DNA from 3 places in the Oribacterium sp. P9 genome. Region 3 is predicted to be linked to each of the others. Evidence: predicted binding sites of a transcription regulator. Region 3 holds the regulator's gene; each other region holds the start of a gene.
What was found. The regulator HrcA, encoded in region 3, represses chaperone genes, less so after heat shock. The targets are predictions, from matches to a motif close to TGTTAGCACTCNNNNNNNNNGAGTGCTAACA.
Positions count from the first base shown of each region.

Region 1 (9,976 bases), on a different contig from region 3:
TCGAGGTATCCGAGGTGTCCGTGCCGTTCGAGATGCCCTCGAAGTGGATGACGACGGACTTCGGCTGGAACATAACCTTCTTTCCGTGCTTCCGCACCTCGAAGGCAAGGTCGGTATCCTCATAGTACGCCGGCGCGAAGCGCTCATCGAAGCCGCCGATCTCCTTCCAGAGCTCGGTACGGATCATGATCGCGGCACCTGAGATGAAGTCGACCTCCTTCACATAGTTGTACTCCGGGTCCGCCGGATCCTGCAGACGGCCATAGTTCCAGCCGGAGCCATCCGACCAGATGATGCCGCCCGCCTCCTGGAGACGACCGTCCGGGTACACGAGCTTACTGCCGACCATACCGATGCTCTCATCGCGCTCGATCAGCTCGACGAGGGAGGACAGCCAGCCCTCCTGCACCTGCGTGTCGTTATTTAAGAAGAAAATATATTTACCACGGGCGATGGAGGCCGCCTGATTACAGTTCTTCAGGAAGCCCATATTCTCGCGGTTTCGTGCCACGACGAGGTTCTCCGCATACTGGCCGATCTCACGGGTCGCGTCGGTCGACACATCGTCCGCGATGATGACCTCGTATGGGGTCGCTGCGAAATCCGTATGCTCCTTGATGCTGATGAGGCACTGGTAGGTATAGTGGATCTGGTTGTAGCATGGGATGACGATGCTGACAAGCGGTGCATCGCTTCGCTCAAACTTCACTTTTCCGTAGCTTGCATACAGATCGCCGACATTGAAATCCCCACGGATCCGGTTCTTGCCATCCTCCGTGAAGTACATCGGAAGCATCTTCGCCGGGTGGCGGAGGGTCCGCTTCACATAGCTCAGCACCTTCCGCTTACGGGAGCCGACCGGGAAATGGTGGTTCAGGCTGTTCCGAAGGCGGGTGCCCACGCGGGCCTTCAGGCTCTGGCGGGCCATATAGTAGTCGCGTTCGGCGATGAGGGACTGGATGTCACGCTCATGCACCTGAATCACGTTCGTGAGGTTTGCGACATGCACCTGGGTGAGGCGGTTGACCTCGCGCTCCTTCTGGATCGTGATGTCCCGCTCCTTCACCTCGCGCTGCAGCTCCTGTGCATCGTGGAGGGTCTTCGTATACTCCTCCTCGAGGGCGCGGAAGCGCTTTACGGTGACCCTATCGTTCAGGAAGGCATGCATGCGCTCGCCGTCCTGTCCATGAATCTCCTCCTGGAAGGATCGCTCACGCTCAGCGAAGGCGTCGAGCTCCGGCTTCGAGAAGCCGAAGTTCCGGAGGAAGGCCAGCACATCCTCATAGGCCAGGAACTCCCGGTACTCCATGTACCAGTAGTAGAGGATACGGTACTGCAGGAAACGGACGTCGACGGCTTCCTCGAAGACCCACTCACAGTCGATGAGGGTCGGCCGGTCAGCGGACATGATGATGTTATCAAACTGGCAGTCGAAGTTCGCCGGCTGCACACTTCCATCCTTCGCGCCGAGCACGAGGTCGACGCTCTCTGCGAGCTCCCGGATCGGTGCGACACCGTCCTTTATCATATCCCGCAGGATCTCGCTCAGACTCTGTCCCTCGACGAACGGATAGCGGATGAAGCTCAGGAACTGATAGCTTCCGAGGGCACGACTGGTCTCGACGGCACGGAGTACCGTGAGCTGCGGGTTCGCTGCAGCGATCGCCTCTGCCTTCTCGCTGAGTGACTCGATGTGTGCATTGGCCGCAGGCGTCGTACCGGCCTTCACCGCGAAGCGCTTCCCCTGATCATCCCGGTAGAGCAGGGTCTTGATGGCGTATTCCGGCTTGCGGGTCGAATTATACTTGATGTAGTCCGGAAGGAAGCGGCGGTAATCCCTTGCCTTCGGGCGGACGCTGCCATCCGGCTGATAGATGTAGAAGTAGGCCGGCGCGAACTCGCGGAAGCGGTTCTCCCGGATGAGGAGTGCGGTCTTTTCGTCCTCCTCAGAGACGTCCGGCATGCGCGCATCACTATAGAAGTGAAGCGGTACGCTGAGCTCCGGCGTCAGATAGTAGAGGGTATCCCGTGCGCCCGGCTTCTCCTCACGAAGGGTCGCACGCAGGGACGCGAGCTCGGACCAGCGAAGATAGAGGACATCCTCCTTCCGGTCGCTGGAAGCCATACGGTCGATGTCGAGGGCGTTTTCGATGCCCATCAGGATACGGCCACCCTTCTTCAGCCAGGTTTCCGTCAGGGCATGCAGCATCGTGTGGACGTCGCCCTGAAACAGACGGAGGATCTTCTTCGTCAGCACCGGGATCACGACATAGTCGTAGGTGCTGTCGTCGAGACGGCGGGATACCTGATGTACGCGCGGCTCGAGGAGGGTCACGAAGGGTGCCGTCGTCTCCTTATCGCCGAGCACCAGAACCGACGCGTCGCGCTCGCGGCCCGAGGTTACGTCCTCGAAATAAAACCATTCGATGGTATTGGTGATGTGTCGTGAAAAATCCATTAGTGTTCACGCCTTTCCAGAGTCACCTCGGACTCCATATCGTACACACCCACGGTGTTCTTGTTCGAAAGAACGGTGATGGATGCGACGTCATACTTTCGGTCATAGACCACATGCTCGCCCTCCTCGAAGCCCGTGCAGGACATACTGAGGAGATACTCGCCGCCCTGCAGGGTCATCCGCTGGGTGAAGGTGCAGGTATATTCATCGCCCGCCTTCACCGGCTGGATATCGCAGCCCTCGATGAGGGTGTTCGTGCCGGTGAGATCCGCGCCGCGCTTATCCTTGATGGTGAAGGTAAAGATCGGGGCCACGATCGGGGCGTTGAAGCGGATCCTTTCCTTGATGGAGAAGGTCTCGCCCTTTACAATGACGTTCGAGATCTTCCCGCGCTGGTCGAGGATGCCGAGATCCCAGATGGTCGCGCGTCCGTCGCCGTAGTGCTGGACGTTCGGGTTCAGGTTCAGGCTGTCCTGCATGAGCGGTGCTGTCTCGCTACCCGCGGAGGTACCGGTGCTGTGGTCGTCTGCATTGGCTTCCCCGGACGCGTCCTTCGAACGCTGGATGCGGGTTGCCGGGCCGTCCTCGCCCTCTGCGAGGGCCGCGGCACCGACGCTGTCGACGCCGAAGTTCTGGCCGTCGATGAAGTCCACTGCTGCCTGTGCGTCGGCCTGGTGCTGCGCATAGCGCTGATCCTCCTCGGTGAAGCGGCCGGCGAGAATCTTCTTATACAGATCAACCATGTCGCCCGGCAGTCCCTCGGAGACCTTCTCACCCTTGTTCAGCAGGATGACGCGGTCGCAGTACTTCATGACGGAGCCGAGGTCGTGCGTGACCATGAGGATGGTCGTGCCGTTCCGGCGGAGCTCGTCCATGCGATGATAGCACTTCGCCTGGAAGAAGACGTCGCCGACGGACAGTGCCTCATCGACGATGAGGATCTCCGGGTCCATCGCGACGTAGAGTGCGAAGGCGAGGCGGACGAACATACCGGAGGAGTAGCTCTTGACCGGCTGGTGCACGAAATCGCCGATGTCTGCGAAGTCGAGGATCTCCTGGAGCTTCTCGTCCATCTGCTCCTTCGTGAAGCCCATCATCGTACCGTTCATGTAGACGTTCTCGATGCCGGTGTAGTCCGGGTTGAAGCCGGCACCGAGCTCGAGGAGCGCACAGACGATACCGTGGATGCTGACCGCACCCTCGGACGGTGTCAGGACGCCGGTGATGATTTTCAGCATGGTCGACTTACCGGAGCCGTTGGTACCGATGATGCCGACGGCTTCACCCTTTCGTACCTGGAATCCGACGTGGCTCAGGGCATAGAAGTCCCGATGGTAGTTCCGGTGCGTGAGGCTCACCGCCTCCTTCAGGCGGTCGATCGGCTTATCGTACAGGCGGTATATTTTCGTGACGTCCTGAACATCGATGACGATGTCGGACGAGCTGTGTTCTGTATTCTTCGTTTCCATATAGTTTATAAGTGAAGGCACCGTGGTTTCCGGCGCAAACAAAAATCCCCAGATGCGTTTCTGCGCATTTGGGGAATATTTTAGCATAGTTACTTCTATTTTTCCATATAGGATGGTAAGTCTCCAGCCGGGTCCTCTGGCTGAATGAATTATACGATCAGGCCTGTGGGGTCTTGTAGGTGTTCACGTTGGTTGCGCCGGTTGACGGGAGGGTGCCGGTGTAGCTCATGCCGGTGCTGGTCTGCGTCGTGGTGCTGCCCGTCGTGCCGGTCGTTGTCGTTGTGGTGGTGCTGGTCGTGGTCTGGGTGGTCGTGCCGGCGGTCGGGCCTACGTTCGGGGAGCCTGCGTTCGTCACGAGGTGTCCGTCACTTGCGTAGTAGCTGTAGGTGCCGGTCGTGGTGTTATAGTTATAGGTCTTCGTCGTCTGCGCGACACCAGCCGGAGAAAGGTAGGTGCCGGCGGTTACGCCGCTCTGATTCAGCTGGCTCTGATCCTGGGTCTGGATCGTCGGGAGTGTCGCGTTCGTATAGGTATTATTCGGGCCGGTGCCACTGCCCCTCTTCGGCAGTACCTTCGCGATCGTGGTGACATCACCGATCTGGAGGTTTGCGTTCGCGGCTGCGGTGTTTGCAGCGAGCTGCTCGGTGGTCAGGGTCGTCTCCTGCACGACGTTTCCTCCGCGGGCGGCCTTCGCCGCATCGACGGCAGCATTGGCTGCGGCGATGGACTGTGCGGTGTTTGCGCGCTGCGCGGCCTCAGTCGTGAAGGTTTCGGCGGTCATCGTGACGGTCGGTGCCGGGGTGCCGTCCGGAGCCGGCTGTCCGGCGTATACACATACCTGCTGTCCGGTCGTCGTCTCGGTCCAGATTGCGATCGGGCCCTGCAGGGTATACTGCCATGCGGCCATCGCCGGCATCGCGCTCAGCAGGGTCATCGCCGTCGCGCTAGCCAGAAGCTTCGTCCAGTTTAATCGTCTCATATCTCTTCTCCTTTAAGGATCTCTCTTCGTTCTTAATGGGAGTATAGCACAGAATAGCGTACGGAATGCTTACAATTTTCGACACAGTTTCAGATCATAGTTTCAGAGCCCCGGAGGACCGGCCCTCCGGGGCTCTTTGAATTATCTGTGGATCTCTGCGTCGAGCCGATCACCCTTCAGATCGAGGGTGATGGTGTCGCCTTCCTGCACCTTATCCTCGAGGATGATGCGGGCGACGAGGGTTTCGACGTTCTTCTGGATGAAACGACGAAGCGGACGTGCACCGAACTGCGGATCATAGCCGTGCTCGGTGACATAGTCACGCGCCGCGTCAGTGAGCTCGATCTTCAGCTGACGATCCGCGAGACGGCGGTTGATGTCGGCCACCATGAGCTCTGTGATGTGCGCGATGTTGTCCTTCGTCAGCGGCTTGAACATGATGATCTCATCGAGACGGTTCAGGAACTCCGGACGGAAGGAGCGGAAGAGCTCGTCGTGTACCTGCTTCCGTGCGTCTTCAGTGATCTCACCGTTTGCGTCGATACCGTCCAGCAGATACTGCGCACCAAGGTTCGAGGTCAGGATGATGATGGTGTTCTTGAAGTCCACAGTCTTGCCCTGACTGTCGGTGATCCGACCGTCATCGAGGATCTGCAGGAGGATGTTGAAGACATCCGGATGCGCCTTCTCGATTTCGTCGAAGAGCACAACAGAGTATGGCTTTCTGCGGACAGCCTCGGTCAGCTGACCACCCTCCTCATAGCCGACGTAGCCAGGTGCAGCGCCGATCAGTCTCGATACGGAGTACTTCTCCATATACTCGGACATATCGATACGAACCATGGCGTTTTCGTCATCGAAGAGGTTCTGTGCGAGGGACTTCGCCAGCTCCGTCTTACCGACACCGGTCGGACCCATGAAGAGGAACGAACCGATCGGCCGTGTCGGATCCTTGATACCGGCCTTCGAACGCTGGATGGCTTCGACGACCTTCTCTACCGCCTCGTCCTGGCCGATCAGGCGCTTGTGGATCTCATCCCCGAGATGCAGCACCTTCGAACGCTCGGACTCGTTCAGCTTCGATACCGGGATACCGGTCCAGCGGCTGACGATCTTTCCGATCTCATCCTCGGTCACGGTCTCCTGCAGAAGTGCACGATCCTCCCCATGGACGCTGTTCTCCGCGTCCGCCAGCTTCTTTTCGAGGGCTGGAAGGTCAGCATACTGGATCTGGGAGGCCTTTGCATAGTCGCCCGTCTGCATTGCCCGCTCCATATCCTTCTTCAGCTGATCCCGCTGCTCGCGGAGTGCCTGCAGGTCGCCGGCTGACTTCTTCTCGTTGTCCCACTGTGCCTGCTTCGTGTCGAACTGTGACTGCAGCTCGGCGAGCTCCTTCTCGATGTCGGCGAGACGCTGCTTCGAGAGAGTATCGTCCTCCTTCTTCAGCGAGATCTGCTCCATCTTGAGCTGTGTGATCTTACTCTGCAGGGCAGCCATGTCCTCCGGCATCGACTCCATCTGGGTCTTGACCATCGCGCAGGCCTCATCCACGAGGTCAATGGCCTTATCCGGCAGGAAACGGTCGGAGATGTAACGGTCACTGAGGGTCGCCGCGGCGACGAGTGCGTTGTCGCTGATCGTCACACCGTGGTACTTCTCGTAGCTTTCCTTGATACCACGCAGGATATAGATGGTATCCTCGACCGTCGGCTCATCGATCGTGACCGGCTGGAAACGACGCTCGAGCGCCGCATCCTTCTCGATGTACTTATGATACTCATTCAGCGTCGTCGCACCGATGCAGTGGAGCTCACCGCGCGCCAGCATCGGCTTCAGGATATTACCTGCATCGAGCGAGCCCTCCTGGTTGCCGGCACCGACGATGGTGTGCAGCTCATCGATGAACATGAGGATCTGACCCTCGGACTTACGGACCTCATCGAGGACGGCCTTCAATCTTTCCTCGAACTCACCACGGTACTTCGCACCGGCGACGAGGGAACCCATGTTGAGGGCGAAGATCTTCTTATCCTTCAGGCTCTCCGGTACCTCGCCCTTCGCGATCCGCTGTGCGAGGCCCTCGACGACGGCGGTCTTACCGACACCCGGCTCACCGATCAGCACCGGGTTGTTCTTGCTCTTACGGCTGAGGATACGGATGATATTCCGGATCTCATCATCACGCCCGATGATCGGATCATCCTTCTGATCCTTCGCACGCTGCACCATCTCGTAGCCGTACTTGTTTAAGGTATCATAGCTGTCCTCCGGATTATCGGACATGACACGCTGATTACCTCTCACCTCGGCGAGTGCCTTCAGGAAACCATCCTTCGTGATGCCATACTGCTGGAACAGCTTCTTCAGCGTCGGATCTGCTTCCTTCATGAGGCTGAGGAAAATGTGCTCCACGGAAACATACTCATCGCCCATGGACTTCGCATGCTCCTCCGCCTTCGTGAGCGCCAGGTTCGCCCCCTGCGAGAAGTACATCTGACCGGCACCCGATACCTTCGGGAGACGACTGATCTCCTCTGTGATGGATGATTTAAACTGCTCCATCGGCACACCCATCTTCTTCAGAAGCTGTGCGATCAGACTGTCATCGATGGTGATCAGCGAGTAGAGAAGATGAACCTGCTCCACATACTGATTTCCATATTCACTGATGATATTCTGACAGTTATTGATCGCTTCGATCGATTTCTGTGTAAATTTATTAATATTCATAAGACTGAACCTCCTTATTTCCTTCGGATAAAAATATTATAGCGCGGTTGTTAGCACTTTCAAGCATCGAGTGCTAATATAAATCTAAATTTTTTATAACGAAAATTGTTCAGTCAGAGCCCCGGAGGACCGGCTGCAGAAGCACAGTACTCCGAGCTCGGAAAAATCAAAAATCGGCCCATAAGAACCAGTAGGCCCTCCGCAAACGACTGAGTTTCCTTCATGGAAACTCAGTGTTGCGGAGGGTGCTAAGGAAAAATTACTCCAACTGGTTCTAATGGGCCGATTTTGATTTATTCACGAGCTCTCCGTATGGCTTCTGCTTCCGGTCCTCCGGGGCTCTATTCATTGTCTGTATATCCCATCACTTCATCCGATTGCCAAGCTCGGCGGCGATGGCGGCTTCGCAGGCTTCTGCGGCAGCCTGATTCTCCGCGCTGATGGAGATATAGATCTTCAGCTTCGGCTCGGTGCCGGACGGGCGTACCACGACGGAGCAGTGGTCGCTCAGCAGGTACTTGAGGACATCCGACTTCGGCAGTCCGTCGAGACCCGGCAGGTAATCGAGGACCTTCTCCACCTTCTTTCCGGCGAAGGCGTCCGGCGCATCCGTACGGAAGTTCTGCATGATCTTCTGCATCTTCCCAAAGCCGGCGGATCCCTCGAAGGTGAAGCTGTGGAGGGTGTTCAGGCAGTAGCCGTACTCCGCATAGAGCGCCTGCAGACGGTCGAGGAGGCTGATGCCCTGCGTCTTATAGAAGCTGAACATCTCACAGATCATGAGGGCACCATCGACGGCATCCTTATCACGGACATAGCTGCCAGTGAGGTAGCCGTAGCTCTCCTCGAAGCCGAAGACATAACGCTCCGGATGGCCCTCCTTCTCGAGCCGACCGATCTGCTCTCCGATGAACTTGAAGCCGGTCAGGACATTGATGGTTTCGACGCCGTAGTGCGCGGCGATGCGCTCGCCGAGGTCCATGGTCACGATGGTCTTCACCATCACCGGATCCTTCGGCAGCGTTCCGTGCTTCGTTCGCTGCGCGAGGATGTAGTCCAGCAGCAGGATGCCGGTCTCGTTGCCGCTCAGAAGCTGATAGCTTCCGTCGGCTCTTCGTACGGCGATGCCGACACGATCGCAGTCCGGGTCGGTTGCAAGCAGGAGGTCTGCCTGTACGCGCTTCGCATAGTCCATGCCGAGGGCCATCGCTTCCTTGATCTCCGGGTTCGGATACGGGCAGGTCGGGAAGTGACCGTCTGGCATCTCCTGTTCCTTCACGAGCGTAATGTTCGTGTAGCCGCACTCCCGGAGGGTCCTGGTCACCGGCGCGCGACCGGTGCCGTTCAGCGGCGAGTAAACGATTGCTACGTTTCGGTCAATGCTGTCATCCGGACCAAGTACGGACTGCTTCTTTACATTTTCCACGAAGTCGGTGTAGACGGCTTCCCCGATCCAGAAGATATGTCCAGTCGCAGGCGCATCCATGTCCACCGCAGCTGTCGCGCTGTGTAATGACGCAGCTTCCTTTTCTGTCGATGTCGCGTCGGCCGTAGCGGTCTCCAGCATGACCGGGGTGGTGACGCTGTGCGCGACGGAGACATTGGCCTCCGCCGTGTCGCGGATGCCGGCGATCTCGAACTCGGTCATGCGGATGTCGGCGAAGAGGTCGAGTGCCTCGATTTCTGCGAGGATCTCGGCGGCTGCCTCGGTCGTGATCTGACAGCCATCGGCGCCATAGACCTTATAGCCGTTGTACTTTGCGGGGTTGTGGGACGCGGTCAGCATGATACCGGCAGCGCAGTGAAGCGCACGGGTCGCGAAGCTGAGGCACGGGGTCGGCATGATGTCCTCATACATGTAGACGTCGATGCCGTTCGCTGCGAAGACGCGGGCCGCGGTTTCAGCGAAAAGATCCGACTTGATACGGCTGTCGCGGGAAACTGCGATGCGGCGGTCGGCGGCTGCGAAGCGCTTCCGCACATAGTTTGCGAGGCCCTGGGAGGCCTTCGCTACCGTGTACACATTCATGCGGTTCGTGCCGGCGCCGATCACGCCGCGGAGACCGCCCGTACCAAAGGCGAGGTCACGGTAGAACGCGTCCTGAATCTTCTCTTCCTCTCCACGGATCGCTGCGAGCTCCTGCTCGACATCGGCATCCAGTCCCTTCGCAAGCGCGCACCAGCGCGTATATTCCTTCCTGTAATCCATCGTTACTCCTTCTCTGCCGGCATATCGAACTTCGTCTTGTCGGCGACGGCGATGTCCTCGCCGAGCTGCATCTCCATGAGGGTCAGCGGGGTCTCCGGGTCTGCGCGCATCGTGTGCTTCGCGCCGCACGG
Region 1 covers NZ_JBKEIS010000002.1:157,889-167,864, forward strand. Annotated here, with positions in the region: gene ACK8P7_RS02925 (glycosyltransferase) at 1-2,458, opposite strand, end outside; gene ACK8P7_RS02930 (ABC transporter ATP-binding protein) at 2,458-3,927, opposite strand; gene ACK8P7_RS02935 (hypothetical protein) at 4,085-4,906, opposite strand; gene clpB (ATP-dependent chaperone ClpB) at 5,048-7,636, opposite strand; gene ACK8P7_RS02945 (phospho-sugar mutase) at 8,001-9,845, opposite strand; gene ACK8P7_RS02950 (sugar phosphate nucleotidyltransferase) at 9,848-9,976, opposite strand, start outside.
Region 1: a site for HrcA is predicted at 7,685-7,715, ahead of clpB (ATP-dependent chaperone ClpB). Genes of this name have one in related genera too.

Region 2 (9,976 bases), on a different contig from region 3:
GGTCTCATCGGAGGCCGAGGTGTTCGCGATCACGGTCGCACCGGCGAGCACATGGCGGGTCGATGGCGGATCCAGCACCCAGACGTCCTCACAGATCTCACATGCAAGGCGGAAATCCGGACGATCCATCGCCTCCACGAGGATGTTCATGCCAAACGGAATCGCGTACTCCTCACCCGTCATCGCCGAGCGATGCGTCAGCGTCACGACACGCGTCTGTCCCGGTGTGAACCAGCGACGCTCATAAAACTCGCTGTAGTTCGGCAGGTTCTTCTTCGGCACCAGCGCGAGGATGCGGCCGGCGTGCAGCACCGCCGCACAGTTATAGAGCTTGTGGTCGACCATATACGGCACACCGACCACCGCCACGAGCTGCGTGCGACGTGTCGCCTCTGCTACCTCATCGAGCGCCGCCGCTGCCCGCTCGATCAGGATCGTCTGGTGAAACAGATCCGCACAGGTATACGCCGTCAGCACCAGTTCCGGAAACACCAGCAGCGAAACACCCTGACGATCCGCCTCCACGATCTCACGAAGCACCGCCTCGGTATTAAAACGCACATCAGCAACTTTGATTTTCGGCGTGGCCACCGCCACCCGCAGGAATCCTTCGATCATAACACACTCTTTCAGAAATAGAATTCAAATGTAGACATCGACCGCAATACAGCGACCTCGTGCCATAAGATGGATATAATTTTAGCACGGAAATAAAAAAAGGTCAGGCCCATAGCAGCCTGACCTTTCGGGTAATTGATAAATCAGTTTCGTCTGTTACCGGAGTACTGTGCTTCTGTTGGCGGCACTCCGGTCATACGAACTGTTTTTTAGTCGTTATTCTCTACCGAGTAGTTCGGTGCTTCCTTCGTGATATGAATATCATGCGGATGTGACTCCTTCAGGGAAGCGCTGGAGATCTTCACGAACTGGCTGCTATGCTGCAGCGTCGTGATATCCTTCGCACCACAGTAGCCCATACCTGCACGGAGACCACCGACGAACTGGAAGATGGTATCCTCTACACGGCCCTTGTATGCGACACGACCCTCGACACCCTCTGGTACGAGCTTCTTCGCGTTCGCCTGGAAGTAACGATCCGCAGAACCGTTCTTCTGCTTCATCGCACCGAGCGATCCCATGCCACGGTATACCTTGTACTTACGGCCCTGGTAAAGCTCGAACTCACCCGGTGCCTCGTCGCAGCCTGCGAATACAGAACCCATCATGACGGTGCTGCCACCTGCAGCGATCGCCTTCACGACATCACCGGAGTACTGGATACCACCATCGGCGATGATCGGGATGCCGTACTTGTCGGCTACCTCGAACGAATTCATAACCGCAGATACCTGTGGAACACCGATACCGGCAACGACACGGGTCGTACAGATGGAGCCCGGTCCGATACCGATCTTTACGCAGTCGGCGCCGGCCTTGATGAGGGCCTCGGTCGCCTCACCGGTCGCGACATTACCTGCGATGATCTGAAGATCCGGGAACTTCTCCTTCAGCATGCTGACGCACTTCAGAACGTTTGCACTATGGCCATGTGCAGAGTCGAGAACGACGACGTCTACATGTGCGTTGATGAGCTCCTGTGCACGCTCGACAACATTGGCTGTGATACCGAGTGCAGCACCGCAGAGGAGTCTGCCCTGTGCATCCTTCGCCGCGTTCGGATACTTCATCTGCTTCTCGATATCCTTGATGGTGATGAGACCCTTCAGATTACCCTCATCATCGACGATCGGGAGCTTCTCAACCTTTGCACGTGCGAGGATCTGCTTCGCTTCCTCGAGGGTGGTACCCTCCTTCGCCGTTACGAGGTGCTCTCTCGTCATGCACTCGCTGATCTTCTTCGTGTAGTCCTCCTCGAAAACGAGGTCACGGTTCGTGATGATACCGATGAGCTTCTTGCCCTCGGTGATCGGCACGCCGGAGATGCGGAACTTCGCCATGAGATCATTGGCATCCTTCAGGGTATGATCTGCGGTCAGGAAGAACGGATCGGTGATGACACCATTCTCCGAGCGCTTTACCATGTCGACTTCCTCTGCCTGCTGCTCGATCGACATATTCTTGTGGATGATACCGATACCACCGCAGCGCGCCATGGCGATCGCCATCTGATGCTCTGTAACGGTATCCATACCTGCAGAAATGAATGGAATGTTGAGATGAATTGACTTCGTAAGATAGGTGGAAACGTCGATTTCGTTCGGAACGACCTCGGAGTACTGCGGAACGAGCAGCACGTCATCAAACGTAATACCATCACCGATAATCTTGGCCATAGAAGAATCTCCTTTCAAATCGCGACTTTTCATAAAATTTAAACGAGTATAACAAAAGGCGGATTGAATTTCAACCCGTCTTTCATCCAAAAATCAGTTCAGTTTTACCTTCTGCGGTGTACATCTTCTCGCCTCGCGCAGCAGTGCATCGGTCACTTCGATATACATGCAGGTCTTCTGCCCCGCACGGTTGTATACATAGCCGAACTTCCGATCGGCCGGACAGTCGCCGGCACAGTCGATGACCTTCGCGTTCTGGAGCTCTGCACGGACCGCGTCCGAGTTCTGCGGAGCGAGTACGATCAGCTCGGAAGCATTCGTATCAACCAGCTGACGACGGCGCGTCTTGTTGAGGATCTGGTCCATCGTGAAGCCACCGCCGACATAGGTATACTCATACTCCACCTTCGAGAAGAGCCAGACCACGTAGGTGCCGAGGCTCACCGCGATGAAGAGCAGGATGCCGAACACGTTATAAAACGCAAACAGCAGTGACAGTACGGACAGCGCGCCCGCGATCACCAGCAGCACCGTCCAGTAGGCCGGCTGCTTTCCCTTCGTCATGTGCTCGATATAATCATCCATCTGTCATCCTCCTGTTTCCTTGGTTTCAAAAATCCGGGCCGCGATGCGACCCGGATTTATTATAACGCATTTTATTTAATTAGTACATTCCACCCTGTGGCTGTGCTGGCATAGCAGGTGCTGGCTCCTTGATATCTGCGACTACGCTCTCAGTGGTGAGCAGTGTAGAAGCGACGGAAGCCGCGTTCTGAAGAGCGGTTCTGGTTACCTTCGCCGGATCCAGGATACCGGTCTCGAGCATGTCGACATACTCCTCGTGGAGTGCATCGAAGCCATGGCCGACCTCTGTGTTCTGTACGTTGTTGACGATCACCGCGCCCTCGAGACCTGCGTTCGAAGCGATGGTGAACAGCGGAGCCTCCAGTGCCTTGTAAACGATTCTTGCACCGGTCTTCTCATCACCCTCGAGTGACTCAACAACCTTCTTCACAGCCTCCTGTGCGTGAATGTAAGCGGATCCGCCACCTGCGATGACGCCCTCTTCCACTGCGGCACGGGTTGCGTTCAGCGCATCCTCCATACGAAGCTTTGCTTCCTTCATCTCGGTCTCAGTAGCTGCGCCGACCTTGATGACAGCGACACCACCAGCGAGCTTTGCCAGTCTCTCCTGGAGCTTCTCGCGGTCGAAATCAGAAGTTGTGGTCTCGATCTGCTTCTTGATCTCAGCGACACGGCTGTCGATATCCGCCTTCTCGCCCTCACCATCGACGATGGTGGTCTTCTCCTTCGATACCTTTACGCTCTTTGCGCGGCCGAGCTGCTCGATGGTTGCATCCTTGAGCTCGAGGCCGAGGTCTGCGGAGATCACCTGACCGCCGGTCAGGATCGCGATATCCTGAAGCATCTCCTTACGTCTGTCACCATAGCCCGGAGCCTTGACCGCAACGACGTTGAAGGTACCTCTCAGCTTGTTGACGATGAGGGTTGTGAGTGCCTCACCCTCGACATCCTCTGCGATGATGAGGAGCTTTGCGCCCATCTTTACGATCTGCTCGAGGAGCGGAAGGATATCCTGGATGTTGGAGATCTTCTTATCGGTGATCAGGATGTACGGATCATCGAGATTTGCCTCCATCTTATCCATATCGGAGCACATGTAAGCGCTGATGTAGCCTCTGTCGAACTCCATACCTTCGACGACGTCCAGCTCGGTCTGCATGGTCTTGGACTCCTCGACGGTGATGACACCATCCTTGGAAACCTTCTCCATCGCATCGGCAACCATCTGGCCGACCTGCTCGTCACCAGCAGAGATGCCGGCAACCTTTGCGATCTGATCCTTGCCCTTTACCTTGGAAGACTGTGCCTTGATGGACTCCACAGCTGCTGCCACGGCCTTCTGGATACCCTTACGAAGGATGATCGGGTTTGCACCCGCCTCAAGGTTCTTCATACCTTCCTTCACGATCGCCTGTGCAAGCACGGTCGCTGTGGTGGTACCATCACCGGCGACATCATTGGTCTTCGAAGCAACCTCACGAACGAGCTGTGCGCCCATGTTCTCATACGGATCCTTCAGCTCGATGTCCTTCGCGATGGACACACCATCGTTGGTGATCAGCGGAGCACCGTAGCTCTTATCGAGTACTACGTTTCTGCCCTTCGGTCCGAGGGTTACCTTTACTGTATTTGCAACTGCATCCACACCAGCTTCGAGAGCCTTTCTGGCCTCGACACCATACTTAATTTCCTTAGCCATAGCTTTATCCTCCTGATTTACGAAGCATCCTCTGTTCTTCGTCCAATGCTTCCTTCTCTACATCCTCATGTCGGTCTGACGTCCTGCCCACTTCTGCGTGGACCCGACGCGACATCCCGTCGGTTGTTACTTCTCGATGACTGCCAAAATATCGTTCTGCTTTACGACTGTATACTTATGTCCGTCAACCTCGACCTCAGATCCCGCATACTTCGAGAAAAGAACGTGATCGCCGACCTTCACCTGCATGGTGATGTCCTTACCATCGACCACTCCACCAGGACCGACCGCTACAACGAGTGCCTGACCCGGCTTCTCCTTATCATTCTGACCTGGAAGAACGATACCGCTTGCAGTGGTCTCCTCCATCTTCTCCTTCTCAAGTACGACTCTGTCAAATAATGGAACCAGTTTCATTTGATTGACCTCCTTAATATCTGCTTTCAGCCCTTCGGATTTTCGCCTCCCGGCGATGCTGTTTATATGAAGCCCGGCACGCATGCGCTGTCGACCGATCACTTCATCCTGCAATCATGCTGTTTTCCCAGCACAAGCGCCTGATCTCCCGATCTTCCAGCCATCGATCATCCGATCGCTCTGCGTCCAACCTTCTTTTCTAACAACAAAACGTATTATAGAACGGTCTGTTAGCAACGTCAAGAGGTGAGTGCTAACAATTTGTAGATTTCACATTTCCTTCACAAACACGCGCGGCCCGGAAATTTGTAACAGTTCAGGCAGGGGACCCGGAGGGGCTGCAACGGAGGCACAGTACTCCGAGACCGGTTCAATCTAAGCCGGGGACCCTAAGCGGCACTAGGCCCTCTGCAATCACTGAGTTTTCTTTATGAAAACTCAGCGTTGCAGAGGGTGCTAAGGAAAAAGTACCAAGTGCCGCTAAGGGGACCCGGCTTGATTTCACACGGTCTCTATGTATGGCCTCCGTTGCCGCCCCTCCGGGGACCCACCGCCTGAATTCTAATGAAATTTTCCAGCTTATATCAGCCATAAACGTGTACTAGTTTCCAAATCCTCTGCGATTCGCTACAATAATGAATTAAACGCAGGCATTCATACACTACCTATATCGAGGACTTACCATGGCTCAACATAATCTCGCGAAGGGCGATCTCTTCCATAATATGATCCTGTTTTCACTCCCATACCTTCTCAGCTACTTCCTGCAGACGCTCTACGGGCTCACGGATCTGCTCATCGCGGGCCGCTTCAATGGTGCCGATGTCATCTCGGCGGTTTCGATCGGTTCGCAGGTTATGCACATGGTGACCGTCATGATCGTCGGCCTCGCCATGGGCACCACCGTCATGATCGGGCGTTTCGTCGGTGCAGAGGACGAAGACGGCATCCGACGCGCCATCGGGAACACGATCACCCTCTTCGCGATGATCGCCGTGCTGGCCACCTGTGCCCTGCTCGGACTTACGCAGCCGATCGTCCAGCTGCTGTCGACACCGCCCGAGGCCGTCCCGGGGGCCCTCGCGTACCTCCGCATCTGCTTCGCCGGCATCCCCTTTATCGTCGCATACAACATCCTGAGCGCGATTTTCCGCGGCATGGGTGACAGCCGCAGTCCGATGCTCTTCATCGCCGTGGCCTGTGCCCTCAACATCCTGCTCGATCTCCTCTTCATGGGGCCAATGCAGCTGGGCGCAGCGGGTGCAGCGCTCGCGACGGTCGTGGCGCAGGCCGCGTCGGTGGCGTTTGCACTCGTCGGCATCCGGAAGACAACCGCGGGCAGCCGGCAGCATGGTACCGCCGACGTCCGGAATACTTCTGTGGAAGCAGCCATAGAAAACAGGGTGGAAACGCAGATCCATGCATCCGAAGGCGCAGCGACGTCTTCAAACGAACACGCCTGCGTGGATCGCAGCGCCTGGTGGGACCCGGCGATGCTGCACCAGATTCTCAGCATTGGCCTCCCGATCGCCTGCCAGGACGGCTTCATCCAGATTTCGTTTCTGATCATCACCGTGATCGCGAACCGGCGTGGTGTCGACATCTCGGCGGCAGTTGGGATCGTCGAGAAGACGATCAGCTTCCTCTTCCTGGTGCCGTCCAGCATGCTGTCGACCGTGTCGACGATCGCGGCGCAGTCGATCGGTGCCGGCGATCCAGCGAGGGCGCGCCAGACACTCCGGTACGGCGTCGGCCTCGCCAGTGGCATCGGGCTCCTCTTCGCGATCCTGTTCCAGTTCATCTCCGTGCCGTTCTTCACGCTGTTCACGAAGGATCCGGTCGTGCAGGCACTCGCGGTGCAGTATATGTGCACCTACGTGCTCGACTGCGTGGTCGCCGGCATTCACTTCCCATTCTCCGGCTTCTTCAGTGCCTCCGGCCTGTCGATCCTCAGCTTCATCCATAACCTCTGCTCGGTGATCCTCGTCCGCATCCCGGGCGCATGGCTCGCCACGAAGCTGTTCCCGGACACCCTCTACGCGATGGGCCTCGCCGCCCCTGCCGGCTCCCTTCTCAGCGCCCTCATCTGCATCGCCTTCTATCTCGCGCTCCGCAGGAAAGGCCGCGTGTAAACAGATATTTCTGGAATCGTGATTACGAAATCTGAGCTATAGACACAATTTTTATATTAGCCTTTGCGTATTCAGTCGGCTCGATAAAGATCTTCGCCTGGTTGAACTTTACGGTATTCCGGTTCCGCAGTGTTCCCTCGGCTCCTAAAGATCTTCGCCTGGTTGGACTTTACTCTGCTCTTATCTAATTTTGCGTGATTTCGAAATTACTGGATATGTTTTTTGCTCGAAATAGTCGCGGATGACTGCAAACTATCCAATCATAGTTGCTTTTGAAAATAGTGGATATGTAAATCCTTTTTTCCTAAGAGGACTCCGCCCTCAAGTATCCAGCAATTTGAAAAAGAAGGATTATTGGATATGTGCCAAAGGAAATTCTTTTATACGGTTCAAAATCCATATCTACTATTTCTGAAAATGAAGATGATTAGATAGTACGCTTATATGCGTATATCGAATTTCCCAGAATACTATCTATTAAATGCCGATTTTAAAAATCATGGATAATTTCGTCTCTCGCACAAAAACGATAAAAGCTATTGAAAATATCCACGATTTTGAAATTCTTCTGTTATTGGATAGTGGCCATCGATTTTTTCTATTTCGACCGATTCGGACCTGAATATTTCCAGGCCGCGCGCGATAATTTGCTGGAAATCAAGCCGTATGCTCGCGCGGCAGCAACAAATTTCTAAAACATCAGCCGGAGTGAACCATCACTCCGGCTGAACTGTTACCGATTATTTCAAACGCCAGTACTCGGTCCCCATTATGAACCCGGGCGCTCTGCTCCGGCTGCCTACGCGAGGCAGCTGTAGCCCATCAGGTACGCGTCAACTTCGCTTGCGCAGGCGCGGCCTTCGGCGATAGCCCAGACGACGAGGGACTGTCCGCGATGCATGTCGCCTGCGGTGAAGATCTTCGCGGCATTTGCAGCAGCCGTCGGCTTCACTGTGCTTTCCGTGTGGTAGTGCTCTGCCTCCGTCTTTACGACGTGGCGCTCGGTGAGTGCGACACCGAAGGCGTCGGCGACGTAGCTCTCGCAGCCGGTGAAACCGGCGGCGATGATGAGGAGGTCACACGGAAGCTTCTGCTCCGTGCCCTCGACGAGCACCATCTGACGGTTCTCGAACTTTACCTTTGACGTGATGACGACCTTGATGCTACCGTCCTTCTTCGTCTCGATGGCCTTAACCGTCGTCTCGTAGACGCGCGGATCATGCCCGAAGACGCGAATGGCCTCCTGCTGGCCATAATCGACCTTTAGGACCTTCGGCCACTCCGGCCACGGATTCGAGGCTGCACGCTCGACCGGTGGCTCCGGCATCATCTCGATCTGGGTCACCGACTTCGCACCCTGGCGGATCGCGGTACCGCAGCAGTCGTTTCCGGTGTCACCGCCACCGACGATGACGACGTGCTTCCCCTTCGCGTTGATGATGCCGAAGGCATGCTCGCCCTGCTCGTGGAGGGCCTTCGTCTGACTCGTCAGGTAGTCGACCGCGTAGTGGATACCGTGCGCCTGCTCGATGGACGGCACGTTCAGTCCGCGCGCCTGCTTCGCGCCACAGGCCAGGACGACCGCGTCGTAGTCCCGGAGGATCGCTGCCGCGGTCAATGTCTCGCGGCCGACGTCCACACCGGTACGGAAGACGACGCCTTCCGCTTCCATGAGGGCGCGGCGACGACGGATGACGGACTTGTCGAGCTTCATGTTCGGGATGCCGTACATGAGGAGCCCGCCGATTTCATCCGAGCGCTCAAAGACGGTGACGCTGTGTCCACGGTGGTTCAGCTGATCCGCCACTGCGAGGCCGGCCGGACCGGCACCGACGACGGCGACACGCTTCCCAGAGCGGACCTCCGGGATCCGCGGCTGCATATAGCCCTCCTGGAAGGCCTTCTCGATGATGTAGAGCTCGTTGTCGTGCGTCGTCACCGGCGCGTCATCGAGCCCCTCGACACAGGCCTTCTCGCAGAGCGCCGGGCAGACACGTCCCGTGAACTCCGGGAAGTTGTTCGTCTTCAGCAGACGGCTAAGCGCATGGGCGACGTGGCCGTTGTAGACCTCGTCGTTCCACTCCGGGCAGAGATTGTGGAGCGGACAACCCGTGAGCATGCCCGCCAGCTTCATGCCGGACTGGCAGAACGGGACACCGCAGTTCATGCAGCGCGCGCCCTGCTTCCGACGCTCCTCCTCCGTGAGGGGGATGTGAAATTCTTTAAAATTTTTGATACGCTCCTCTACCGGAACGTCTTTATTCTCTTCTCTCGCATAATCGAGAAATCCTGTAACCTTACCCATGAATACTCCCTCTATCTCTATATTTTACAAACCCGGGACTGGCCCTAAAGTCGGGCTATCGAGGCCCGACTTTAGACCTTCGGGAGCAGAGCATAGCTCTGCTGGATCTTGTTCCGGAGTTTGCCTGATGCAAACTCCTACACTGCGAATAAAGACTTAAACGCTTCCAGCTCCGCATTTTCATGGGAGATGCCCTGCTCTTCGAAGTGGCTGACCGCGATCAGTACCTTCTGGTAGTCGTTCGGCACGATTTTCTTGAAGCTCGGGAGGAACATGTCGAAGTTCTGGAGGATCTCTGTGCCGAGCTCCGACTTCGTCTCCTTCACATAATCCGTGAGGATGTCCTTCAGCTCCTTGATGTCATACTTCTCGGTAACCTCCAGCAGGGAAACCATGTCCTTGTTGAGCTTGAGATAGAGCGAGTGATCCATATCGAGGACGTAGGCGATACCACCGGACATACCGGCGGCGAAGTTCTTACCGGTCGGTCCGAGGATGACGGCACGTCCACCGGTCATGTACTCGAGACCATGATCGCCACAGC
Region 2 covers NZ_JBKEIS010000006.1:29,035-39,010, reverse strand. Annotated here, with positions in the region: gene nadE (NAD(+) synthase) at 1-618, opposite strand, end outside; gene guaB (IMP dehydrogenase) at 828-2,294, opposite strand; gene ACK8P7_RS05420 (hypothetical protein) at 2,388-2,879, opposite strand; gene groL (chaperonin GroEL) at 2,959-4,578, opposite strand; gene groES (co-chaperone GroES) at 4,705-4,995, opposite strand; gene ACK8P7_RS05405 (MATE family efflux transporter) at 5,679-7,127, shown strand; gene ACK8P7_RS05400 (glutamate synthase subunit beta) at 7,927-9,432, opposite strand; gene gltB (glutamate synthase large subunit) at 9,570-9,976, opposite strand, start outside.
Region 2: a site for HrcA is predicted at 5,224-5,254, ahead of groES (co-chaperone GroES). Genes of this name have one in related genera too.

Region 3 (9,976 bases):
TGTGCTTCGAGGACGGATTTCCGTAATCCTCGGTCAGGGTCTTCATCATCAGCTCCACAACCTCCGGATACGGCTTCGTCGTTGCAGAATTATCAAAATAAATTTCTCTCATGTTTATGTCCTGTCTTTCTATGAACGGCCGTGACATATCCCGAAACATGTTCACCGGCTTTCGCTTTTCAGGCTTACGCCTCGATCGATTCCAGGGTCAGCATCAGGATGCTCATACTGGTGATTGCTGCTGTTTCTGTACGTAAAATGCGTTTTCCGAGGGTGATCGGCTCGATGCCATGCGCCATGGCATCCTCGATTTCCACATCCGCAAATCCGCCCTCCGGTCCGATGAAAACCGCGATCTTTCCATGCTTCGGAAGCTTCCGAAGCTCCTCCATGGTATGACGGATATCCTTCGCGTTTTCATACGGGATCAGCCGGAGATCGAAGTTTTCCACGAAGCGCATGGCATCCTTCCACTTCATGACCGGCATCACCTCCGGGATGATGGAACGCTTCGACTGCTTCGCAGCCGCCTCAGCGATCGCCTGCCAGCGCTCGACCTTCTTCGCTGCCCGCTTCTCATCGAGCTTTACGACGGTGTTTTTCGTATCGAGCGGGATCACCGCATGGGCACCGAGTTCGACGGCCTTCTGCACGATGAGCTCCATCTTATCCTGCTTCGGAAGCCCCTGAAACAGATAGATATCCGCCGGCAGCTCATGCATCTCCTCCACGAAATCGATATGGAGCAGCACCTCCTCCGCGCTCATCTCCGCCTCCGCGCACCCGTCCGCATCATGAATCTCTGAAACCGTGCACTCATAGTCCGTCCCCTCGCCATCGGAAATCAGAACCTTCTCCCCCGGCTTCGCCCGAAGCACCTGTCTGAGATGCCGGTAATTCTCACCCGTGAGCCGCACCAGCCGTGCCTCGGTATCGATGTCTGTTCTATCTACAAAAAAATGATGCATTTCTTCCTCACATGCGTACTCGCGTATCGCATCAAACGAAATCTGATGTTAAACCGCCGCTATTATAACAGACGATACAGAAAAGTGGAAGAATCTATAAAAACAGCCCCGGAGGACAGCTACTGCAGTCCTCCGGGGAATCGGGTATCATCATGCGTCTACGGTCTCGCCGCAGGCCTCCGCGTAAGCCTTCAGTGCCTCACGCTGCTTTTTATTCAGTTTCGTCGGAATATTGACGACGATCGTCACATACTGATCGCCTCGAAGATTCGGGTTGCTCAGGCTCGGTACACCCTTGCCACGCAGTCTCGTCTTCGTATCCGACTGGGTGCCCGGCTTGATCTTCAGCTCCACCGGACCATCCACGGTCTTGATCACCTTCGTACCGCCGAGTGTCGCGGTCGCGAAGCTGATCTCCTCGGTCGAGTAGATATTTGTACCCTGTCGCTTGAAGAACGGATGCTGGGAAACCGCGACATCGACGAGAAGATCACCTCTCGGACCGCCATTGGTTCCCGGATCACCGCCACCGGAACGGCGCAAGGTCTGTCCATCATCGATACCGGCCGGGATCGTCAGCTCGATGTTCTTCTCCGTCGCGATGTAGCCCTCGCCACGGCAGTCCGGACACTTCTCCTTGATGATCTTACCCGAGCCATGGCAGTCCGGACAGGTCGCCACCTGCTGCACCGTACCGAACATGCTCTGCTGTGTCATCACCACCTGTCCACGGCCGCCGCACTTCGAACAGGTCTCCGGCTGTGTGCCCGGCTTCGCGCCCGTACCATTACACTTCGGGCAGGTATCCTTATACCGGATCTTGATGTTCTTCTTACAGCCCTTGATGGCCTCGTCGAAGCTGACACGAACACTCGTACGGATCGACTGACCACGGGTCGGCTGGTTTCCTCGACTGGCACCGCCATAGGAGGAGAATCCCCCACGGCCGCCGAAGCCGAACAGGTCTCCGAAAATATCGGAGAAGTCCATGCCACCGAAGTCGAAGCCACCATAGCCTGTACTCTGACCAGCTGCCGAGTTCGGATCGAAGGCTGCATGGCCATAGGTGTCATACGCCTTTCTCTTCTCCGGATCCGAAAGAACTGCATAGGCCTCGTTGCATTCCTTAAATCTGGCTTCCGCCTCCTTATCACCTGGATTCGCATCCGGATGGTACTTCTTGGCAAGCTTACGGAATGCCTTCTTTATCGTTGCGTCATCTGCGTTTTTATCCACGCCGAGGACTTCATAGTAATCACGCTTTTCTGCCATGTGTTTCTATCTCCTGCTGATTTTCTTTCTCACAAGACGAACGTATGCCTCCGGCGCATGCGCCGGAGGCTTTCCGTATGTCTTTCAGGAATTAAACTTCCTTGAAATCGCCATCCACTACGTTGTCATCCGGGTTGCTGTTGCTGTTTGCTGCACCCTGATCTGCTGCGCCCTGAGGGCCAGCCTGACCTGCTGCACCGGCAGCCTGTGACTGCTCATACACCTTTGAGAACAGGGACTGCGAAGACTTCATCAGTGTCTCCTGTGCAGCCTTGATCTTCTCTGCGCCGTCCTTCGTGATGGACTCGAGCGGATTTGCTGCGAGGACATCCTCGAGTGCCTTCAGATCCGCCTCAACCTGAGACTTATCGGAAGCAGAAACCTTATCACCAACCTCTTCCAGTGCCTTCTTGGTCTGGAAGACGATGGAATCTGCACCATTTCTGGTCTCGATGGCTTCCTTCTTCTCCTTGTCGGCTGCCTCATACTGAGCAGCTTCCTTTACGGCCTTATCGATATCATCCTGGCTCATGTTTGAACCGGAGGTGATGGTGATGTGCTGCTCCTTACCGGTACCCTGATCCTTCGCGGATACATTTACGATACCGTTCGCATCGATATCGAAGCATACCTCGATCTTCGGAACGCCACGACGTGCCGGGAGGATACCATCCAGACGGAACTGGCCGAGGGTCTTGTTATCTCTTGCGAACTCACGCTCACCCTGTACGACATGAATGTCTACAGCGGTCTGGTTATCCTCTGCGGTAGAGAATACCTGAGAAGCATGGGTAGGAATGGTTGTATTTCTCTTGATGAGCGGTGTTGCCACACCACCGAGGGTCTCGATGGAAAGTGTCAGCGGTGTTACATCGAGAAGAAGAACATCACCGGCACCGGCATCACCGGCGAGCTTACCACCCTGGATCGCCGCACCGATAGCTACGCACTCATCCGGGTTCAGGGTCTTGCTCGGCTCCTTACCGGTCAGCTGCTTTACCTTCTCCTGTGCAACCGGCATACGCGTCGAACCACCGACGAGAAGAACCTTTGAAAGCTCTGCGGCCGTCATACCTGCATCACGAAGTGCATTCTGTACCGGAACAGCGGTTCTCTCAGTGAGGTCTGCGGTCAGCTCCTCAAACTTCGCTCTCGTAAGCGTCATATCGAGGTGCTTCGGGCCCTCTGCGGTTGCCGTGATGAACGGAAGGTTGATCTCCGTGGTGGTCGAAGCAGAAAGCTCCTTCTTTGCCTTCTCAGCGGCTTCCTTCAGTCTCTGAACGGCCATCTTATCCTGGCTGAGGTCGACGCCCTCTGCCTTCTTGAACTCCTCAATCATCCAGTTCTGGATACGTGCATCGTAGTCATCACCACCGAGGCGGGTATCACCGTTGGTTGAAAGAACCTCGATGACACCGTCACCGATATCGATGATCGATACATCGAAGGTACCACCACCGAGGTCATATACCATAACCTTCTGCTCGTCGCCCTCATCGAGGCCGTATGCAAGTGCAGCTGCGGTCGGCTCGTTGATGATACGCTTTACATCGAGGCCGGCGATCTTACCAGCATCCTTGGTTGCCTGACGCTGTGCATCATTGAAGTATGCCGGAACCGTGATGACTGCCTCGCTTACCTTCTCACCGAGGTATGCCTCTGCATCTGCCTTCAGCTTCTGGAGGATCATCGCAGAAATCTCCTGCGGGGTATAGTCCTTACCGTCGATGCTTACCTTATAGTCTGAACCCATATGTCTCTTGATGGAAGAGATGGTACGATCTGCGTTGGTGACGGCCTGACGCTTTGCAGGCTCACCGACGAGACGCTCACCATTCTTTGTAAAAGCAACGACCGACGGGGTTGTTCTCATACCCTCTGCGTTTGCGATGACGGTCGGCTTACCACCTTCCATAACGGCTACGCAGCTGTTTGTCGTACCTAAGTCAATACCAATAATCTTTCCCATAACGATATCTCCTTTATCTAAAACGAAATTATAAAAACTTGTAATCTATCTACTTGCCATCACCGGATTGCTTCCGCGCTCTGGTGAAGGTGCTTCAAACGCCGGTTTCCCGGCGGAATGAACATACTTTATTTTTTAACCTTGACCATCGAGTGACGAACCACCTGGCCCTTGTAGGTATAGCCCTTCATCAGGTCCTGGGTGATCGTATCCTCTTCGGCATCACTCTCAGTATCCGTCATCACGGCGTTGTGCAGGTTCGGATCGAACTTCTCGCCCTCCGCCGGAATGGCCTTTACATCGAGGTCCTCAAACATCTTCTCAAGCTGCTTATAGATGCCGCGTACGCCCTTCGTAAAGGCGTCGTCCTCATCCTCCGGATCGACGGTACCGAGCGCACGCTCGAAATTATCGACCACTGGAAGCAGCTTCTCGATGACCTCTCGTGCACCGAAATCGAAGTTCTGTGACTTCTCCTTCTCGGTCCGCTTACGGTAATTATCAAACTCGGCATAGAGGCGGATGTACTTATCCTTCTGCTCTGCCAGCGCGTCCTCATACTTCTTTTTCAGCTTTTCAGTTTCTGCATCCGAAGCTTCCGGTGTCGCACTCTGCTCAGCGCTCTCTGCCTCTCCGGCATCCTTTGCATTGCTTTCCTTCGTTTCTGTATCCTTCACAGCATCTGCTGCCGGAGCTTCCTGCTCCGCCGTCTTTCCTGCATTGGTCTCCTCGGTGCCCTGCTCCTCAGAAGACTTCTTTAACTCTTCGTCTATCAAGATAACCTCCTATCACATCCTGTCCGGATGTTCCGTTCATTCTCTGTACATCTCTATGACCGAAATGCCTGATCCATCTCTCCCTGAATCTTCGAGAGAACCTCCAGCACTTTTTCGTAATCCATGCGTTTCGGTCCGATGACACCGATCGTTCCTCGAAGCCCGTTACCGAGCTCGTAATTTGCGGTGACCACGGAGCAGTCCGCCATGTTTTCCATCGGCGATTCACTGCCGATGTATACCTGAATCTGATTTTTCTTTTCCGGCTCGTTTCCCTGCACTTCATGGACCAGCTCGGCGAGCTCATCCTTCGATTCGAAGGCATTGATAAGGCGGGAAGCATTGTCCGACTCCGTGAGCTCCGGATACTTGAAAATATTCGTAGCACCGGACGTATAGATGCGTGCATCCCCGGATCGGATATCCAGTATGTTGATGATTGCCTGAAGGATCGCACCCACTGCATCCTTATGCTGTGTCCGGGCGAGGATCTGTCCGATCCGCCCCTCGGTGATTTCTTCACCACTCAGGCCATCCAGTGTGTCGTTCAGGAGCATGTTGATACTCAGCATACGGTTAAAGTCCAGCTCATCCTGTCCGCTCAGCATCACCGTTGCGGTTCGAACGATGTTGCCCTGCATCATGATGACGAGAAGCACTCTTCTCGCATCCACGATCGACGTCTGGATGAACTTGATCTTATTCGTATGGATCGACGGCTCGGTGACCACCGCAGCGTAGTTAGTATCCTGTGCCAGGTTCTTTACGAGCTGCTTCAGGGTCGTCTCCAGCTTATCGACCTTCTCGAACATCTCCGTTTTCACATCATCGATTTCATGCTGATGATGCTCCATCAGCTGATCGACATAGAAGCGGTATCCCTTATCACTCGGGATACGACCGGCGGAGGTATGCGGCTGCATGATGTAGCCCATTTCCTCGAGGTCGCTCATCTCGTTACGGATCGTAGCAGAACTAAGGCTGAGTCCGGAATACTTGCTGATCGTACGCGAGCCGACCGGTTCACCGGTCTCCAGATAGTTTTTAATAATCGTTGTAAGGATGACCACCTTACGCTGATCCAGCTCCATCTCTGCCACCTCCTCTTCGCCTGTTAGCACTCGAAATATCGGAGTGCTAACATCTATTTGCTATATTACTCGATTTTGGAATGATGTCAAGGATTAGCCTCGATGAATTTGTGAAAAAATCGTGAAGAAAGGGAGCCGACCGCTATGGCCAGCTCCCCTTCTTCACGATATTCTGTTTTTTAAATTCCGTCGAATCGAGAGCGCTTACGGAAGGACGTATACGTCGGCATACGCAAGTATGTTTCGCGCCTCCGCATGGGTGTTATAAAACACATCGATGTGTGCCCCACGCACTCCACCGCCACAGTCCTCTGCGACGTACTCATGGCCGTTGATCAGAAGATGCGTGCCATATGGAATCACGCGTGGGTCGACTGCAACCGTCCTGCCGGCGGTCGCACGTGCGCCGGTCGCGGTACGTGTACCATAGCCCTCGGAGCATCTGGCGCACGGGCAGTAGCCTGTCAGCTTGAAGCGCCCCAGCGGCGTCGCCTGCCGGCCATCGATCGACACCGTCTGTCCCGACAACGGTGTCGCCTGCTGCTTCTGCTTCGCTTCTTCTACTGCCTGTGCAGCATACGTTTCCTGTACGGTGGTGAAGTGTGGGTTGGTGCTGGTATTGAAGAAAAGTACATTGCCCAGGCTCTGAGATGCATAAACGCCGGAGCTTGCGCTCTCATCTGCATACGTACGCATGGACATCGCCATCGTAAGAATCATCAGTACGATGAGCAGCATCATCTTCCCGATCATACCTCTCTGCTTCTGTAGATTTAAACTCAAAATAACCTCCTGTGTGTGCGCCGGTGTCTCTAACTTCTCTTTCCGTTTTTTCTCACATGAACCGGCATGAACGAAGAGCTCCGGATCGGAGCGAGCTCAACGCACGAAAGTATACGGATAAATCCAAAAAATTGTCAAGCCCCTCATCTATCAGTCATACGCTTATACGCGTATGACTGCGCATTATTTCATCGGAGAGTCGAGTGTGTGATTATAAAAAGTTTATAAGATCGTAAGAATTAAAAAAGTGAAAAATCACGCATTTGCGTGTGATTTTTCACTTTTTTCAAGTCTTTATTTTACTGTTTTTTCGCTTCCCGCGTCCTCTTCAAGACCGAAATAAACGGATGAAAACACCCCCTGTTTCGTCTTGCTCCGGCAGCTGTATCGGGACGAATCTCAGCGCCTGTTTCGTGCATCCGCGAGGAGATCGATGTCCCGCTTCAGCTCTTCGGAACGGCCACGAAAACCTCTGCGAAACGGTGTCCGAGGGCGGTCACACCGAAGGCTTCTTCGTAGCTGTTGTAGTAGATATCAATCAGATTTCCCTTCACGGCACTGCCGATATCCTCAACCGTATACACCGTATGATGAATGAAAACCTTCGTCCCCATCGGCAGGATGGTCGTATCCGCCGCGATCGTATGATCTGCCTTCGGCCAGGTGCCGGAATTGGTTTTTCCATTTCCGTAGTAGCCGGTGATCTGGAAGATGCCGAGGGAGCTGCCCTTCGTATACTTCGTGGACTCCTCGGTCACGACGGCCCCGATCGGTGTTTCGCCTGTACGCGTACCGACGCTCGCCGCTGCTTCCTCCTGTGCGATCTGTGCCGCCAGGTCCGCTGCCTCCGCCTGCTCTGCCGCCAGTTTCTCCTGCAGTGCTGTGGACGGATCCGTCGCGCTGCCCGCTGCTGCCGTCGTCGCGATCGCGCTTCCTGAAGAAGCATTCGCAACCGGCGCCGGGCTCTCTGCAGATGACGCTGTCCCTGTCGTCACGGTCGTGCTCTCCGCAGCCGGCGTGGTGGTACTTTTTCCCTTGCGTCCGCTTCGCGCGGTCACCAGAACCGGCCTTTCTGCACCATCTGTCGTCGTTGTATCCTGCGGGTTCATCGTGCCTGTGTAATAAGTCGACTGACTCAGCTCACTGATGGAAACGCCATCCACCCATGCCGGACCGACCTGCGCTTCCGCCCATGCAGGTATCGCAAAGCAGGTGGCGAGGCAGAGGGTCAGAAGCGTCCTCCACACATGATTCTTTTTCATCCTTTTCCTCCTGAAAATAAGGGAGTCGGGTGCACTTTTCAGGTAGAAACTGTGTTTTTTCCACAGAAATCTCCCACTTTGTGCACGATTACTATAAGAACCATAATACAGATCTGAAAAACCGTCAACTTACGTTTTTCTGTCGGTCTTACGTGGTGAGCAACAGCTCGACGGCCATCTGGTCCGTCAGATTCCCACTCTTGATGGCTTCATCATATTCATAGAAGCGTCGGATATAGTCCTCGATACCATGGCGTGAGTACTGCCGCGCCTGATCCGTGAGCTTCCGGTAGATCCACGGACTCACACCGACATACGCCGCCGCTTCCTGGGCGCTCATATCCCTGTCCATCGCCTCACGTGCGAGCAGCAGCTGATTGAAGTTCCGGCGCATGAGATGCAAAAGACGCATCGGTGCCTCCTGCAACGTCAGCAGATCCCGGTAGTACTGAAGCGCCTTCTTCGTATGCCCGAGTCCCATCTCAGACACCATGTCAAACACACGATCCTCGACATTCTGCGAGCAGATCGCCTCGACATCACTGTCCTCGATGACGTCCCGCACACCAGTATAGGCGATCAGCTTCTCCATCTCTGAAGCGATGTTATCCATGCTGGTGCCGGTCTTATCGAGGAAAAGCTCCATCGTCGAATTCCGGATCTTCTTCCCCGCCATTGTAAGATACCGCGCCGCCCAGCGACCGAGCTGTGCGCGGTCCTGCTCCCCGAGCTCACAGGCGAAGCCGTTCTTCTGCACGAGCTTATAGAGCTTACTGCGCTTATCGATCTCACCCTCGATGAACATGAGATGTGCCGTATCCGGATAGTGCGCGCTATCCTCGAGATAGTGCAGCAGCTTCTCCGGTGCCGGCTTCTTGAACCATTCACTGCCGCTGATGATCACGAGCCGCCCCGTGTTCTCTCCGAAGGTAAACGGAATCGTATTCAGAAGATCGATCAGCTCCTGCACATCCGGTGCACCATCATAAAACGTATAGGCCATCCCCTCCTCGCCGCCGAAGGCCGCACGGAACTGTTTCTTATAAGAAAGCTTCAGATACTCCTCCGAACCGTAGAGCAGGTAGCAGGGCCGAAAGCGAAGCGCCTTCAGATCCTCATTCAGTGCCAGATATTCCGTTTTCGACTCTTTCTTTCCGTACGCCATCGTTCCTTTTCTCTCCCTGTATGGAGGCCAATGCCTCCGACGTCACATCATCCTGTCCCGTTTCATTTTCCGAATACAAAATAAGGCCAATGCCTTGCGTGCCACCATTATAGCACGACAGAAGCATTGGCCCAGTCTCAATTTATGGAATGCTGAATCAGTGGTTCCGAATGCGCTTCTGAACCTCATCATAGTCCGCGGTCACCTCCGCATTCGGTGCCGGCGTCGCGAGGCTCACGAGGATGTTCACGAGAATCGCCACAAGGAAGGCCGGAAGCAGCTCATAGATGTTCCAGAGACCGCCCAGCGGACGGATGCTGTACTTCCAGAAGAAGACCATGAACCCACCCGCGATCATACCGGCGGTCGCACCATACTTGTTGGAGCGTCTCCAGAAGAGCGCGAGGAGAACAACCGGTCCGAAGGAAGCACCGAAGCCCGCCCATGCGAAGGATACGATCTGGAAAACCGAGCTGTCCGGATTCCATGCGATACCGATGGAAAGACCGGCGATCATCAGGAGGCAGACACGCGCCACGTACAGAAGCTGCTTCTCATCGAGATGAATGTGCAGCACATCGGTCAGAATATCGTTTGCGATGGAGCTCGACGCTGCAAGCAGCTGTGAATCCGCGGTCGACATGGTCGATGCCAGAATACCGGACAGGACGACACCGGCGATCAGTGCCG
Region 3 covers NZ_JBKEIS010000003.1:125,205-135,180, reverse strand. Annotated here, with positions in the region: gene ACK8P7_RS03965 (cysteine desulfurase family protein) at 1-112, opposite strand, end outside; gene ACK8P7_RS03960 (16S rRNA (uracil(1498)-N(3))-methyltransferase) at 186-968, opposite strand; gene dnaJ (molecular chaperone DnaJ) at 1,119-2,240, opposite strand; gene dnaK (molecular chaperone DnaK) at 2,332-4,209, opposite strand; gene grpE (nucleotide exchange factor GrpE) at 4,338-4,985, opposite strand; gene hrcA (heat-inducible transcriptional repressor HrcA) at 5,039-6,076, opposite strand; gene ACK8P7_RS03935 (3D domain-containing protein) at 6,281-6,859, opposite strand; gene ACK8P7_RS03930 (3D domain-containing protein) at 7,303-8,121, opposite strand; gene holA (DNA polymerase III subunit delta) at 8,270-9,286, opposite strand; gene ACK8P7_RS03920 (sodium/proline symporter) at 9,444-9,976, opposite strand, start outside.